Regions from separate parts of the Bacillus sp. WC2507 genome, predicted to be linked through region 1. Evidence: a T-box and tRNA genes for the amino acid it is inferred to sense, from the RefSeq annotation. Region 1 holds a T-box; the other regions hold tRNA genes.

The links. The T-box of region 1 lies ahead of alaS (alanine--tRNA ligase). A T-box ahead of a tRNA ligase gene usually reads a tRNA of that ligase, here a tRNA-Ala.
Region 2: it encodes a tRNA-Ala, which carries the amino acid that the T-box ahead of alaS (alanine--tRNA ligase) is inferred to sense. The anticodon was not compared.
Region 3: it encodes a tRNA-Ala, which carries the amino acid that the T-box ahead of alaS (alanine--tRNA ligase) is inferred to sense. The anticodon was not compared.

The regions. Positions count from the first base shown of each region.
Region 1 covers NZ_JBQXPN010000001.1:1,327,853-1,332,545, forward strand. Annotated here, with positions in the region: gene recD2 (SF1B family DNA helicase RecD2) at 1-177, shown strand, start outside; gene ACUN28_RS07100 (hypothetical protein) at 305-493, shown strand; gene ACUN28_RS07105 (YrzQ family protein) at 512-640, shown strand; gene ACUN28_RS07110 (hypothetical protein) at 676-888, opposite strand; gene ACUN28_RS07115 (AI-2E family transporter) at 1,065-2,132, shown strand; gene ACUN28_RS07120 (PH domain-containing protein) at 2,171-2,515, opposite strand; T-box leader at 2,741-2,960, shown strand; gene alaS (alanine--tRNA ligase) at 3,002-4,693, shown strand, end outside.
Region 2 covers NZ_JBQXPN010000001.1:123,486-128,178, reverse strand. Annotated here, with positions in the region: rRNA gene ACUN28_RS00740 (23S ribosomal RNA) at 1-233, shown strand, start outside; rRNA gene rrf (5S ribosomal RNA) at 321-436, shown strand; tRNA gene ACUN28_RS00730 (tRNA-Asn) at 446-520, shown strand; tRNA gene ACUN28_RS00725 (tRNA-Thr) at 525-597, shown strand; tRNA gene ACUN28_RS00720 (tRNA-Glu) at 620-694, shown strand; tRNA gene ACUN28_RS00715 (tRNA-Val) at 700-775, shown strand; tRNA gene ACUN28_RS00710 (tRNA-Tyr) at 793-876, shown strand; tRNA gene ACUN28_RS00705 (tRNA-Gln) at 942-1,016, shown strand; tRNA gene ACUN28_RS00700 (tRNA-Lys) at 1,022-1,097, shown strand; tRNA gene ACUN28_RS00695 (tRNA-Gly) at 1,103-1,174, shown strand; tRNA gene ACUN28_RS00690 (tRNA-Ala) at 1,185-1,257, shown strand; gene ACUN28_RS00685 (glycerate kinase) at 1,374-2,519, shown strand; gene rocF (arginase) at 2,729-3,622, shown strand; gene cdaA (diadenylate cyclase CdaA) at 3,871-4,692, shown strand; gene ACUN28_RS00670 (CdaR family protein) at 4,685-4,693, shown strand, end outside.
Region 3 covers NZ_JBQXPN010000001.1:847,985-852,677, reverse strand. Annotated here, with positions in the region: gene ACUN28_RS04620 (L-lactate dehydrogenase) at 1-134, opposite strand, end outside; partial or broken gene ACUN28_RS04615 (RNA polymerase sigma factor) at 424-774, opposite strand; gene ACUN28_RS04610 (nucleoside 2-deoxyribosyltransferase) at 1,048-1,458, shown strand; tRNA gene ACUN28_RS04605 (tRNA-Glu) at 1,806-1,877, opposite strand; tRNA gene ACUN28_RS04600 (tRNA-Ser) at 1,883-1,973, opposite strand; tRNA gene ACUN28_RS04595 (tRNA-Asn) at 1,981-2,055, opposite strand; tRNA gene ACUN28_RS04590 (tRNA-Ile) at 2,063-2,139, opposite strand; tRNA gene ACUN28_RS04585 (tRNA-Gly) at 2,150-2,220, opposite strand; tRNA gene ACUN28_RS04580 (tRNA-Lys) at 2,234-2,309, opposite strand; tRNA gene ACUN28_RS04575 (tRNA-Thr) at 2,320-2,395, opposite strand; tRNA gene ACUN28_RS04570 (tRNA-Phe) at 2,410-2,485, opposite strand; tRNA gene ACUN28_RS04565 (tRNA-Asp) at 2,499-2,574, opposite strand; tRNA gene ACUN28_RS04560 (tRNA-Met) at 2,578-2,654, opposite strand; tRNA gene ACUN28_RS04555 (tRNA-Ser) at 2,682-2,774, opposite strand; tRNA gene ACUN28_RS04550 (tRNA-Ile) at 2,792-2,868, opposite strand; tRNA gene ACUN28_RS04545 (tRNA-Met) at 2,873-2,949, opposite strand; tRNA gene ACUN28_RS04540 (tRNA-Ala) at 2,970-3,042, opposite strand; tRNA gene ACUN28_RS04535 (tRNA-Pro) at 3,058-3,131, opposite strand; tRNA gene ACUN28_RS04530 (tRNA-Arg) at 3,142-3,215, opposite strand; tRNA gene ACUN28_RS04525 (tRNA-Leu) at 3,219-3,307, opposite strand; tRNA gene ACUN28_RS04520 (tRNA-Gly) at 3,324-3,398, opposite strand; tRNA gene ACUN28_RS04515 (tRNA-Leu) at 3,428-3,508, opposite strand; tRNA gene ACUN28_RS04510 (tRNA-His) at 3,532-3,607, opposite strand; tRNA gene ACUN28_RS04505 (tRNA-Thr) at 3,618-3,693, opposite strand; tRNA gene ACUN28_RS04500 (tRNA-Val) at 3,698-3,773, opposite strand; rRNA gene rrf (5S ribosomal RNA) at 3,778-3,893, opposite strand; rRNA gene ACUN28_RS04490 (23S ribosomal RNA) at 3,995-4,693, opposite strand, start outside.

The DNA.
Region 1 (4,693 bases):
CTTATTATTTGCGGGGAGGAAGCAGCTTTCCAGTCTGGTGTAAATCGCCTTGATGATGCAATGCGTCAAACGACTTTAGCGGGTCGCTTGCAAGAATCACAAGGAGAAGTACAGATGGTAACAGTTAATGGCGAAGAAATGGACGTGGAAAACATTTCACCGTATGATTTCATGTAACAAGGTGAAATTATATAGTGAAACTTTCAAACGTATAACGTTGAAAGGCTCCAGCAATGTATAAATGAATGCGGTTTGGACATAATGGCGAATAGAATCTGGGAGAATGTAAGGAGATGAAAGCCATATGTTCATTTGTCCAAATTGCAAAGGGAAAGACATTGGAAAAATAGGTGTCAACCAATTTTATTGCTGGAATTGTTATATCGAATTATCGGTTTCAAAGGGGAAAATCCATACGCATCAAGTAGAGGAAGATGGTTCATTAAGCTCTCTTGATGATTTATTTGATGAGAACGAAAGAACGATCGGATAACGAAAAGGGGGATTTACTTTGAATCTACGCAATTCATTAATCGCATTAGGTGTTGGAGCTGCAGCATATCAATATGCTCGCAAGCAAGATGTATTTTCAAAACGCAATATGAAAAAAGCACGTAAGATGATTAAATCTTATCTATAAGCGCAAAAAACTCCCTTCATGATAAGGGAGTTTTTTTATGCACTTGTATGCAAATATAAAAGTCCAATTTCAGAGAAGAGATAAGATAGACCGTAACATCCAACGCCGAGCATTCCGTAATGTAATAATTGTTTCGCTCTTTCTTTTCGCGAGGAACGAATAAAGAAACCTTTCCAAATCCCAAACCCGATACAAACCCATTCAAGAATCATAAAAAGTGCTGATAACACGAGCATAAATAAAACCATTATGAGCCCTCCTGATTATATTGTTCCATGCTGCATTCTCAGGGGTGGTTGTCCTTGTTATGTTATGTATATGTACGTCTTTATAAAACAGTATGGTCTGCGCGAAAAGATTTTAAAACTTTTGCACATAACCTACCCTATTTATTTTCACAATAAAGGTGGAGGAGGTTTTTCGTGTGAAGAATCTTAAAATTATTTGGATATATCGTTTAGGGTTATTATTACTTGTATTTCTTTGTTTGCTCGTCTTTTTAAAAATTAAGCCACTATGGTCACCGATTATTTTTGTATTTAAAGTGGCAATTACACCGTTTCTTATTGCGTGTTTTATTGCGTATTTATTGCATCCTTTAATTGAAAAAATTCATAAAGAAGGGATGCCACGCACACTTGCTATTTTGCTTATTTACATCCTTTTCTTTGGCGGGATTGGTTATGGGATTTATAAAGGAACACCAGTCGTTATTAAGCAGTTACAAGAAATCAATGAACAATTCCCGCAGTTTACAAAAATGTATGATTCTTGGATGGATGGCGTCACAGAACAAACAGCGAATTTCCCATCATTTATTCATGAAAAGGTGAAACAAATTTTTGTTGGTGTAGAAACGAAGATACAATCACTTTTAAATAAAGTAATGAGTACAGCTCGTGGCGTACTGGATTCGTTGCTTATTATTTTCTTAATACCGTTCATTGTATTTTACATATTAAAAGATTACGGTGAGTTTTATCATATCTTTTGGAAGCTAGTCCCAAGTAAGTGGCGTAGTACGGGGCAAATGCTGGCGAAAGAAATTGATAAGTCACTCGGAAGTTATATTCGAGGACAGTTATTTGTTTGTTTAGTATTAGGAGGAGTATCCGTTCTTTCTTTTTGGTTTATCGGTATGAAATATCCATTATTACTCGGCATTATTATTGGGGTAACGGATATAATCCCATACTTCGGCCCTATATTAGGGGCAATTCCGACGTTGATGATTGCGGCAACGGTATCAACGAGTTTACTTATTAAGGCGGGAATTACAATCGCTATTTTGCAATTTTTGGAAAGTAACATTTTATCACCTTACATCGTTGGCAAGTCGCTTCGTATGCATCCTGTTATTATTATGCTTGCATTACTAGTTGGAGGAGAGGTTGCCGGGATTGTGGGGTTGTTAATATCGGTTCCGATTTTAGCGGTTATTCGTACAGTGATCGTTCATGTAAGACCTCTTTGGAAAAAAGGAAATGTGTAATATAAAAGCCCTCTACTTATAAAAGTCGAGGGCTATCATTATGTAGAGAGTTGCTCGTGTATTTGTTGAACGAGAGAGCTTACATCATTTGTTTGAATATGTTTTATTTTTTTCCATTCATTATCATACATAAATACAATTTGATTACTGAAAAGGTGCCGCTGCCCTTTTAAATCAGAAATTTTTGTGAAAGAGTACTCTTCAAATATTGGATTCTTGCTTACATCTGGTCCGTAAAAGAAGAGTCTTTTGTTCGTCAAAATTAACAGACCTGGCCTTGCGACGGAACGATATATAAATATATTTAATGAACATGCTGCGTAAAACAATATAGTTTCGTCCGTAGTTAATATGTTTTTAGCTTTGTTCAATAAGGTTGTCATTGTAATCGCTCCTTTATTATTTATAATTTAACTATAACAAAAAATAAATATTCAGAAAAGTATGTGGAGATATTTTCATGAAGATAGTACGAAATATTCATAAATGCATAATATAATGAAAGGCTGTTAAGAATGAATAGTAGAATAACTATGGTTAATGCAATATAAATGATTATCTACATTGACAAACTTAAGAGAATTCTATTATATTTAGTCATATAATACATTAAATCAATGACGGAACAAGTACGTTACAGTCCATTTATAGAGAGAAGCTTCCATATGGCTGAAAGAAGCTTTAAATGAAGGGTAACAGAAAGCTAATCCTGAGAGCAGCTAATCACTGCCGTCTTGCCACGTTACGGCACCATGAGGTGATGAATTGATTCGTATAGTAATCAATTCATAATTAGGGTGGTATCGCGAGTTAACTCTCGTCCCTTTTATAGGGGGCGGGAGTTTTTTATATTTAAGGAGGAAAATACAATGAAACAACTAACAGGCGCACAAATTCGTCAAATGTTTTTAGACTTTTTCCAAGAAAAAGGACATGCAGTAGAACCTAGTGCATCACTAGTTCCACATGAGGATCCATCTCTTTTATGGATTAACAGTGGTGTAGCAACATTAAAAAAATATTTTGATGGACGTGTAATCCCGCAAAATCCACGTATTACAAATGCTCAAAAATCAATTCGTACAAACGATATTGAAAACGTAGGGAAAACAGCTCGTCACCATACATTCTTTGAAATGTTAGGTAACTTCTCAATCGGTGATTACTTTAAAGAAGAAGCAATTACTTGGGCTTGGGAGTTCTTAACGAGCGACAAATGGATCGGATTCGATAAAGAATTACTATCAGTTACAATCCATCCAGAAGATGAAGAAGCATTCACAATTTGGAATGAGAAAATGGGTGTTCCGAAAGAGCGTATCATTCGCTTAGAAGAAAACTTCTGGGATATCGGTGAAGGACCAAGTGGACCGAATACAGAGATTTTCTATGACCGCGGAGAAGCTTACGGTAATGACTTTAGTGACCCAGAATTATATCCAGGCGGAGAAAACGAGCGTTACTTAGAAGTATGGAACCTTGTATTCTCTCAATTTAACCATAATCCAGACGGTTCATATACACCACTTCCTAAGAAAAACATCGATACAGGGATGGGTCTAGAGCGTATGACATCTATCGTTCAAGATGTGCCTACAAACTTTGACACAGACCTATTCATGCCAATGATTGGTGCAACAGAATCAATTTCTGGTGAGAAATATCGTAATGGTGACTTAGAAAAAGATATGGCGTTTAAAGTAATTGCTGACCATATCCGTACAGTAACATTCGCTGTTGGTGACGGTGCTCTTCCATCTAACGAAGGTCGTGGTTATGTATTACGTCGTTTATTACGCCGCGCGGTTCGTTATTCGAAGAAATTAAACATCAATCGTCCATTCATGTTTGAATTAGTGCCGGTTGTTGGAGAAGTAATGAAAGACTTCTACCCAGAAGTACTTGAAAAGAAAGATTTCATTGCAAAAGTTGTGAAAAACGAAGAAGAGCGTTTCCACGAAACACTTCATGATGGTGAAGCAATTTTAGCTGAAGTTATCACAAAAGCAAAAGAAGAAAAAACAACTGTTATTTCTGGAGTAGATGCGTTCCGTCTATATGACACATACGGTTTCCCGATTGAATTAACAGAAGAATATGCAGAAGAAGCTGGTATGACAGTTGATCATGAAGGCTTTGAAAATGAAATGGAAAAACAACGTGAGCGCGCACGTGCTGCTCGTCAAGACGTTGATTCTATGCAAGTTCAAGGCGGTGTCCTTGGAGAAGTGAAAGTAGCGAGCGAGTTCGTTGGTTACGGTACAGTTGCGACAGAAAGTAACGTTGTTGCACTTGTGAAAAACGGCGAATACACAGACAGCTTACAAGCTGGCGAAGAAGGACAATTAATGCTTGATGTAACACCATTCTATGCTGAGAGCGGCGGACAAATTGCAGACCGTGGTTACCTTCTTGCTGACGGCGTGAAAGTTCTTGTAAAAGACGTACAAAAAGCACCAAACGGTCAAAACTTGCACAAAGTTGTTGTTGAAGAAGGTACATTAACGAAAGATGCGGCTGTGAAAGCTATTATCGATACGAAAAACCGTAGTAGCGTTGTG
Region 2 (4,693 bases), 1.2 Mb from region 1:
CGGGATGGACGCACCGCTGGTGTACCAGTTGTTCTGCCAAGGGCATAGCTGGGTAGCTATGTGCGGAAGGGATAAGTGCTGAAAGCATCTAAGCATGAAGCCCCCCTCAAGATGAGATTTCCCATAGCGTAAGCTAGTAAGATCCCTGAAAGATGATCAGGTTGATAGGTTCGAGGTGGAAGCGTGGTGACATGTGGAGCTGACGAATACTAATAGATCGAGGACTTAACCATATAATATGAAGCAAATGTTATCTAGTTTTGAAGGAATATATAATTTTCTTCTTGATATTTCGAAAGAAATGTTTATAATGATAAAAGTCTGGTAATGATGGCAGAGAGGTCACACCCGTTCCCATACCGAACACGGAAGTTAAGCTCTCTAGCGCCGATGGTAGTTGGGACCTTGTCCCTGTGAGAGTAGGACGTTGCCAGGCTATTATTATTCCGCAGTAGCTCAGTGGTAGAGCTATCGGCTGTTAACCGATCGGTCGTAGGTTCGAGTCCTACCTGCGGAGCCATTATGCTTCCATAGCTCAGCTGGTAGAGCACTTCCATGGTAAGGAAGAGGTCACCGGTTCAAGCCCGGTTGGAAGCTTGGGAAGAGTTTTAAAATTTTTGGCCCGTTGGTCAAGTGGTTAAGACACCGCCCTTTCACGGCGGTAACACGGGTTCGAATCCCGTACGGGTCACCACTTTTGGAGGATTAGCTCAGCTGGGAGAGCACCTGCCTTACAAGCAGGGGGTCGGCGGTTCGATCCCGTCATCCTCCACCATATATATTTTAAATGTCGGAGGGGTAGCGAAGTGGCTAAACGCGGCGGACTGTAAATCCGCTCCTTCGGGTTCGGCAGTTCGAATCTGCCCCCCTCCACCATTTTCTTTAAAATAACCTGAGAGGGTTTATTTTTTTGAAAAGATAACCATACTAGTAAATATTAATGGGCTATAGCCAAGCGGTAAGGCAACGGACTTTGACTCCGTCATGCGCTGGTTCGAATCCAGCTAGCCCAGCCATTTACGAGCCATTAGCTCAGTTGGTAGAGCATCTGACTTTTAATCAGAGGGTCGAAGGTTCGAATCCTTCATGGCTCACCATTTTCGCGGAAGTAGTTCAGTGGTAGAATACAACCTTGCCAAGGTTGGGGTCGCGGGTTCGAATCCCGTCTTCCGCTTAATTACTAAGGGGCCTTAGCTCAGCTGGGAGAGCGCCTGCCTTGCACGCAGGAGGTCAGCGGTTCGATCCCGCTAGGCTCCATCTAAATAAAAAAGCTTACATCATATGATGTAAGCTTTTTTTGTATTTAAAAAGACAACTTTCATACTTGTCGTTTAAAATGAAGAAAATGTAAAAAGAAAGGATGGGGGATAATTGTGAAAGTTGTTATTGCATCTGATTCATATAAAGAAAGCTTAAAAGCTATAGAAGTATGTGAAGCTATTGAAAGAGGTTTTGGAGCGATTTTCCCTAAAGCAGAGTATGTAAAAATACCAATTGGGGATGGGGGAGAAGGAACGGTTGATTCGCTTGTGGATGCTACAGGTGGAAGAATGATATCACTTCAAGTGACAGGGCCGCTTAGAGAACGTGTACAAGCCTTTTACGGTATGTCTAAAGATAAAAAGACAGCGTTTATTGAAATGGCAGCAGCATCAGGATTACAACATGTTCCGGTTAAAAAGCGAAACCCACTTATTACAACGACTAAAGGAACAGGAGAACTTATACTACATGCGCTAGACGAAGGAGCTGAGCACATTATTTTAGGACTTGGAGGAAGTGCTACAAATGATGGCGGAGCAGGTATGTTGTCAGCTTTAGGAGTCAGGTTTATAAATGAAGAAGGGGAAGTAATAGAGCCATCTGGAGGCACGTTACATTCGATTGTCGCTATTGATTTTTCGCGAATGGATTCACGCTTAACGCATATAAAGATAGAAGCAGCATGTGATGTAGATAATCCGTTAGTTGGGATAAGGGGAGCATCTTTCGTATTTGGCAGACAAAAGGGTGCGAACGCAGAGATGATGAAAGAGCTGGATGAGAATGTAAAGCATTATGCGAATATCCTTAACCAATCTTTATCTTGCGACGTATCTAAAATACCTGGTGCAGGAGCCGCAGGAGGAATGGGAGCAGCTGTTATTGCAGTGTTAAAGGGAAACTTGCGGAGAGGAATTGAAATTGTATTAGATTATACAAATTTTGATAAGCATATAGAAGGTGCAGATTTAATTATAACTGGCGAAGGGAGAATAGATGAACAAACAGCATATGGAAAGGCCCCTGTAGGTGTTGCGGAGCGTGCAAAGCCTTTTCGTATTCCGGTGATTGCTATTGGAGGATCTGTATCTCCGAATTATCCGGCTGTTCATGAAAAAGGAATTGATGCAGTATTTAGTATTACAGCGAGTCCGATGACATTAGAAGAGGCATATAAAGTAGCAGAAGAGAATATTGAAATGACAGCAAAGAATATTGCAGCATTGTGGAAAATAGCATCAGAAAAACACTTCTAAATGTAGGAGTGTTTTTTATTATTATTTAATAATAATGATGAAAATTGTTTCATTAGGTTAACTTTATACATAGAATAGTCTTAACATTTGGATTTTAAAGCGAATATAAGTGAATAATTTGTATATCCATACAGAAAAATGTCGAGTTGAGTCAGACTATATAAAAGATTTAAAATATTTAGTGAAGGCACAAAAGGGGGATACTATCTATGAAAAAAGAAATCTCAGTTATTGGAGTTCCAATGGACTTAGGGCAGATGCGTCGTGGAGTTGATATGGGGCCGAGCGCAATCCGTTATGCAGGTGTAATTGAAAGAATTGAAGAAATTGGATATGACGTTAAAGATATGGGAGATATATGTATAGAGAGAGAAAAAGAAGTAGATGTAAATACAAGTTTAAGAAACCTTACACAAGTTGCAACTGTATGTAACGAATTAGCAAGTAAGGTGGATCATATTATAGAAGAAGGACGTTTTCCACTTGTATTAGGTGGCGACCATAGTATTGCTATTGGTACATTAGCTGGTGTTGCGAAACATTATAAAAATTTAGGTGTTATTTGGTATGATGCACATGGCGACTTAAATACAGAAGAAACTTCACCATCTGGAAATATTCATGGCATGTCACTCGCAGCAAGTTTAGGGTATGGGCATCCTTCACTTGTAGATTTATACGGGGCATATCCAAAGGTGAAAAAAGAGAATGTTGTAATTATCGGTGCACGTGCATTAGATGAAGGCGAAAAAGACTTTATTCGCAATGAAGGTATTAAAGTATTCTCTATGCACGAGATTGATCGTATGGGTATGACGGCTGTTATGGAAGAAACAATCGCGTATTTATCTCATACTGATGGTGTGCATTTATCATTAGATTTAGATGGTCTTGACCCTCATGATGCACCAGGAGTTGGAACACCTGTAATTGGTGGCCTATCTTATCGTGAAAGCCATTTAGCAATGGAAATGTTGGCGGAAGCTGATATTGTTACATCTGCTGAGTTTGTAGAGGTAAATACGATTTTAGATGAGCGAAATAGAACGGCAACAACAGCGGTTGCTTTAATGGGTTCTTTATTCGGTGAAAAACTAAAATAAATGTAAGAAAAGCAACTGAGAAGTTGCTTTTTTTATTTGAAAATAAGCGTATAATAATGATTTATATTATACTGTACGATAAGAATGTTTGACATCTTACCAATTTAGGCTAAAGGGGGTTGTTTGTAATTGTTGTTTGTTTCAAGTATGGTATAATTAACTAGTTGTTGGAAATACATACAGATAGAGCATAAAACAATATTTCAATATATGGATAGAATTGCTCGTAAGTAGGAGGAAGGGTTAGCATGCCTTTTGAAGATACGACCATTTTGAAATATCTTAGTACGGTATTAGATATTGCCGTTGTATGGTTTATTATATATAAGCTAATTCTCATAATCCGTGGGACGAAAGCTGTTCAACTTTTAAAAGGGATTACAGTTATTATTGTCGTTCGGATGATCAGTATTTTCCTTGAATTGCATACGCTATATTGGCTAACGGAACAAGTATTAACGTGGGGATTTTTAGCCGTTATTATTATTTTCCAGCCAGAATTGCGGAGAGCACTTGAGCAGCTAGGACGCGGGAGTTTATTTTCGCGTGTTGGAACTCATGAGGATGATGAACCTGAAATCGTTGCAACAGCGATAGCGAAAGCAACGGAATATATGGGAAAACGTAGAATTGGTGCATTAATTACTTTGTCAAAAGAGACCGGTATGGGTGATTATGTGGAAACGGGTATTCCACTAAATGCAAACGTATCATCGGAATTACTTATTAATATTTTCATTCCTAATACACCTCTTCACGATGGGGCAGTAATTATGCAAGGAAGTACCATTAAAGCAGCAGCGTGTTATCTTCCGTTATCGGAAAGTCCATTTATCTCTAAGGAGTTAGGAACTAGGCATCGTGCTGCAATGGGAGTTAGTGAAGTCACTGATAGTATTACTGTAGTTGTGTCGGAAGAAACTGGCCAAATTTCTTTAACGAAAAATGGTAAGTTGCATCGTGATTTGAAGGCAGAACAACTGAAAGATATGTTGTTGGCTGAATTTAGTGGAAACGAAAAAACGACTTCTTCGTCTTTATGGAATTGGAGGAGAAAGCGTCATGGATAAG
Region 3 (4,693 bases), 480 kb from region 1:
CCTTCTGCTTTTGCTTCATTAACATCTACTAATACGAATTCTTCAGCTACACCTTGGTTGATCATTGAGTAAGCGTAACTACAACCTACAGCTCCTGTTCCTACTAATACTACACGATTGATACCTTTTTTCATGTTAATTTCCCCTCTCTATTGTTCACATCTATTTTTTATGATTGTTTAAGTAATTAATTAAAATACTAATTTAATGTTGTTTAACTTCTTTACACTCATATTGTAGCACGTATTATTGTGAATTACTTCACAAATTATGACCTATTTGTGAACTTTTTCACATAGAGTGTAAAGTTGATGGAATAGGTGTGGAATCCATTTTAATGGAGGCGTTTTCTTTAGATTGTGAAAGGATTTTTCTTATGTTTTCTTTGGTGATTGAAATTATATCAGCGATTTTCTGAATATATCAAGCGCAACTCACATTTTCTTCTTTCATCTCTAATATGGTTGCTATTTCCTTATATAAAAGTTCATAATTATACTTTAATAAAAGGATATATTTATATATTGGATTCATCTTTCCAAGCATGCTTTGTATTTCTACTTGAAGCTCTTTTCTCAAAAGTGGTTCATCTAATCCTTTTGATCCAATTAATTGAACAGATTCAATCGGGATTTCTTCACTACGCTTTTGCCTTCTTGCTAAATCACGGTGTCTATTAATCGCAACTTGAAATAACCATGTTTTTATATAAGTAATTTTCATATTTGGTACAGACAATAATGCTTTATGTATCGTGTCTTGAACAATGTCTTCTACATCTGCTGGTGTTAGCCCCTCGCCATCAAGTTAAAATTTAATACGATCCCCAGAACCATAAAAATGGACCTCGTTGTTATAAAAGACACAATATTTTTGTTTTGGAAGCATTATAAAATTTTTAACTTTCACAGCATAATTACTTTGTAATTATACCTTTTATTATCTCAAAACCAAAAACTCTTATTAAAACTTGTTTACATACATACAAATCATATAAGTGAATAAAAAATAATTATTTTTATAACCATTAGGGGGGCAAATAAATGAATATATTTAGCCGGGCCATTTTTCAACCCTGAACAAATTGCACTATTAGAAAAATTAGAGATAATTTTATCTAAGAAAGGATTAAATGTATTTTCTCCACGAAAATATATGAGTAAATTTCCCTTTGGATCTTATGAATGGCAATTTCAAAACTTTGTTACTGATGTAAATGCAATTCAACATAGTGATATTACCTTTGCAATATATAATGATCAAGATTCCGGAACAATGTGGGAAGTTGGGTATACTTGGTCACTTAAAAAACCTATTATTATTTTTAATACTAAAGAAAAAGTTGTTAATCTTATGATTACACAATCTTTACATGCATATTTGGATAGCTTTGATAAAGTAATTCAGTATGATTTTAATAAATTACCTCGTATATTTTATGATGGAGCTGTAACGTAATCAAAAAAAGAAAAAAGCTCATGTGAAATTAAACTTATATAATCTTAACGTGGTTTATTTCCAAAATGATGGCGATACCCCATCACCATCAAGCTAATTTTGAGGGCATTATAAAATTCTTAGGTTAATGGGCATATGGTGTTAGCCCTATTTTAAGAAAATACCTATAAATGCTTTTAGAGGTTTTTATAATAATCTTTTCATACTCCATCGCTCTCTCCTTTCTATTAGTTAGACGATTAGAATAGAAAAAAGTATACAAGAAATCTATAAAAAAAAGCAGACGATTCAAAGTCCGCTTTTACACAACAAAAAAGAGATAGCAGATTATGCTATCTCTTTTAGTATGACCCGTACGGGATTCGAACCCGTGTTACCGCCGTGAAAGGGCGGTGTCTTAACCACTTGACCAACGGGCCAGTTCTGGCAGAGAAGAAGGGATTCGAACCCTCGCACCGCGTTCGCGATCTACTCCCTTAGCAGGGGAGCCCCTTGAGCCACTTGGGTACTTCTCTATAAATATGGCTCCGCAGGTAGGACTCGAACCTACGACCGATCGGTTAACAGCCGATAGCTCTACCACTGAGCTACTGCGGAACAATTATGGTGGGCCTAAATGGACTCGAACCATCGACCTCACGCTTATCAGGCGTGCGCTCTAACCAGCTGAGCTATAGGCCCATAATTGAAAAGCGGGTGAAGAGAATCGAACTCTCGACCAGAGCTTGGAAGGCTCTTGTTTTACCACTAAACTACACCCGCATTAAATTATAAATGGTGAGCCATGAAGGATTCGAACCTTCGACCCTCTGATTAAAAGTCAGATGCTCTACCAACTGAGCTAATGGCTCATTTTGAAAGTGGTGCCGACTAGAGGACTTGAACCCCCAACCTACTGATTACAAGTCAGTTGCTCTACCAATTGAGCTAAGTCGGCTTGCGACTTCAAAATGGTGGCTCGGGACGGAATCGAACCGCCGACACGAGGATTTTCAGTCCTCTGCTCTACCGACTGAGCTACCGAGCCTTTATGTAAAAAATGGCGGTCCCGACCGGGGTCGAACCGGCGATCTCCTGCGTGACAGGCAGGCATGTTAACCACTACACCACGGGACCATTTGGTTGCGGGGACAGGATTTGAACCTGCGACCTTCGGGTTATGAGCCCGACGAGCTACCGTGCTGCTCCACCCCGCGATGATAAAATATTTAATTTAGAAAAAATGGAGGAGGTAGAGGGATTCGAACCCCCGCGCGACTCTCGCCGCCTGTCGGTTTTCAAGACCGATCCCTTCAGCCGAACTTGGGTATACCTCCGAGATATAAACCTTTAGTGGTGGACCTTGTAGGACTCGAACCTACGACCGGACGGTTATGAGCCGTCTGCTCTAACCAGCTGAGCTAAAGGTCCTTTATGGTAGCGGCGGAGGGGATCGAACCCCCGACCTCACGGGTATGAACCGTACGCTCTAGCCAGCTGAGCTACACCGCCATAAATGATATTAAAAAAAGTGGAGCCTAGCGGGATCGAACCGCTGACCTCCTGCGTGCAAGGCAGGCGCTCTCCCAGCTGAGCTAAGGCCCCGTGTTTTTTGGAAAATCGGGAAGACAGGATTTGAACCTGCGACCCCCTGGTCCCAAACCAGGTGCTCTACCAAGCTGAGCCACTTCCCGTTAATAAAAGCGCGCCCGAGAGGAGTCGAACCCCTAACCTCTTGATCCGTAGTCAAACGCTCTATCCAATTGAGCTACGGGCGCATATGGTGCCGAGGGCGGGGGTCGAACCCGCACGGTGGTCACCCACCGCAGGATTTTAAGTCCTGTGCGTCTGCCTGTTCCGCCACCCCGGCATGTCATATTGAAAATTGGAGCGGAAGACGGGATTCGAACCCGCGACCCCAACCTTGGCAAGGTTGTATTCTACCACTGAACTACTTCCGCAAGACATGTTTGAGTTATTTTATTAAAAGTGCGGGTGAAGGGAGTCGAACCCCCACGCCAAAGGCGCTAGATCCTAAGTCTAGTGCGTCTGCCAATTCCGCCACACCCGCATATTAATTATTTCAAGAAAAAATGGGGCGACTGATGGGAATCGAACCCACGAATGCCGGAGCCACAATCCGGTGCGTTAACCACTTCGCCACAACCGCCATGATTTTCTGGTGCCGACTAGAGGACTTGAACCCCCAACCTACTGATTACAAGTCAGTTGCTCTACCAATTGAGCTAAGTCGGCTAAATGGTGGAGGATGACGGGATCGAACCGCCGACCCCCTGCTTGTAAGGCAGGTGCTCTCCCAGCTGAGCTAATCCTCCATTTGCCTGGCAACGTCCTACTCTCACAGGGACAAGGTCCCAACTACCATCGGCGCTAGAGAGCTTAACTTCCGTGTTCGGTATGGGAACGGGTGTGACCTCTCTGCCATCATTACCAGACTTTATTCATTTAAGACAAGAATTATTGTAACTTATTTAACCTTTAAAGTCAACAAGTTTTTTATATTCTTTCAAAACTAGATAACATTGCTTCATATTATATGGTTAAGTCCTCGATCTATTAGTATTCGTCAGCTCCACATGTCACCATGCTTCCACCTCGAACCTATCAACCTGATCATCTTTCAGGGATCTTACTAGCTTACGCTATGGGAAATCTCATCTTGAGGGGGGCTTCATGCTTAGATGCTTTCAGCACTTATCCCTTCCGCACATAGCTACCCAGCTATGCCCTTGGCAGAACAACTGGTACACCAGCGGTGCGTCCATCCCGGTCCTCTCGTACTAAGGACAGCTCCTCTCAAATTTCCTACGCCCACGACGGATAGGGACCGAACTGTCTCACGACGTTCTGAACCCAGCTCGCGTACCGCTTTAATGGGCGAACAGCCCAACCCTTGGGACCGACTACAGCCCCAGGATGCGATGAGCCGACATCGAGGTGCCAAACCTCCCCGTCGATGTGGACTCTTGGGGGAGATAAGCCTGTTATCCCCGGGGTAGCTTTTATCCGTTGAGCGATGGCCCTTCCATGCGGAACCACCGGATCACTAAGCCCGACTTTCGTCCCTGCTCGACTTGTAGGTCTCGCAGTCAAGCTCCCTTATGCCTTTGCACTCTACGAATGATTTCCAACCATTCTGAGGGAACCTTTGGGCGCCTCCGTTACACTTTAGGAGGCGACCGCCCCAGTCAAACTGCCCACCTGACACTGTCTCCCGGGTCGATAAGACCCGTAG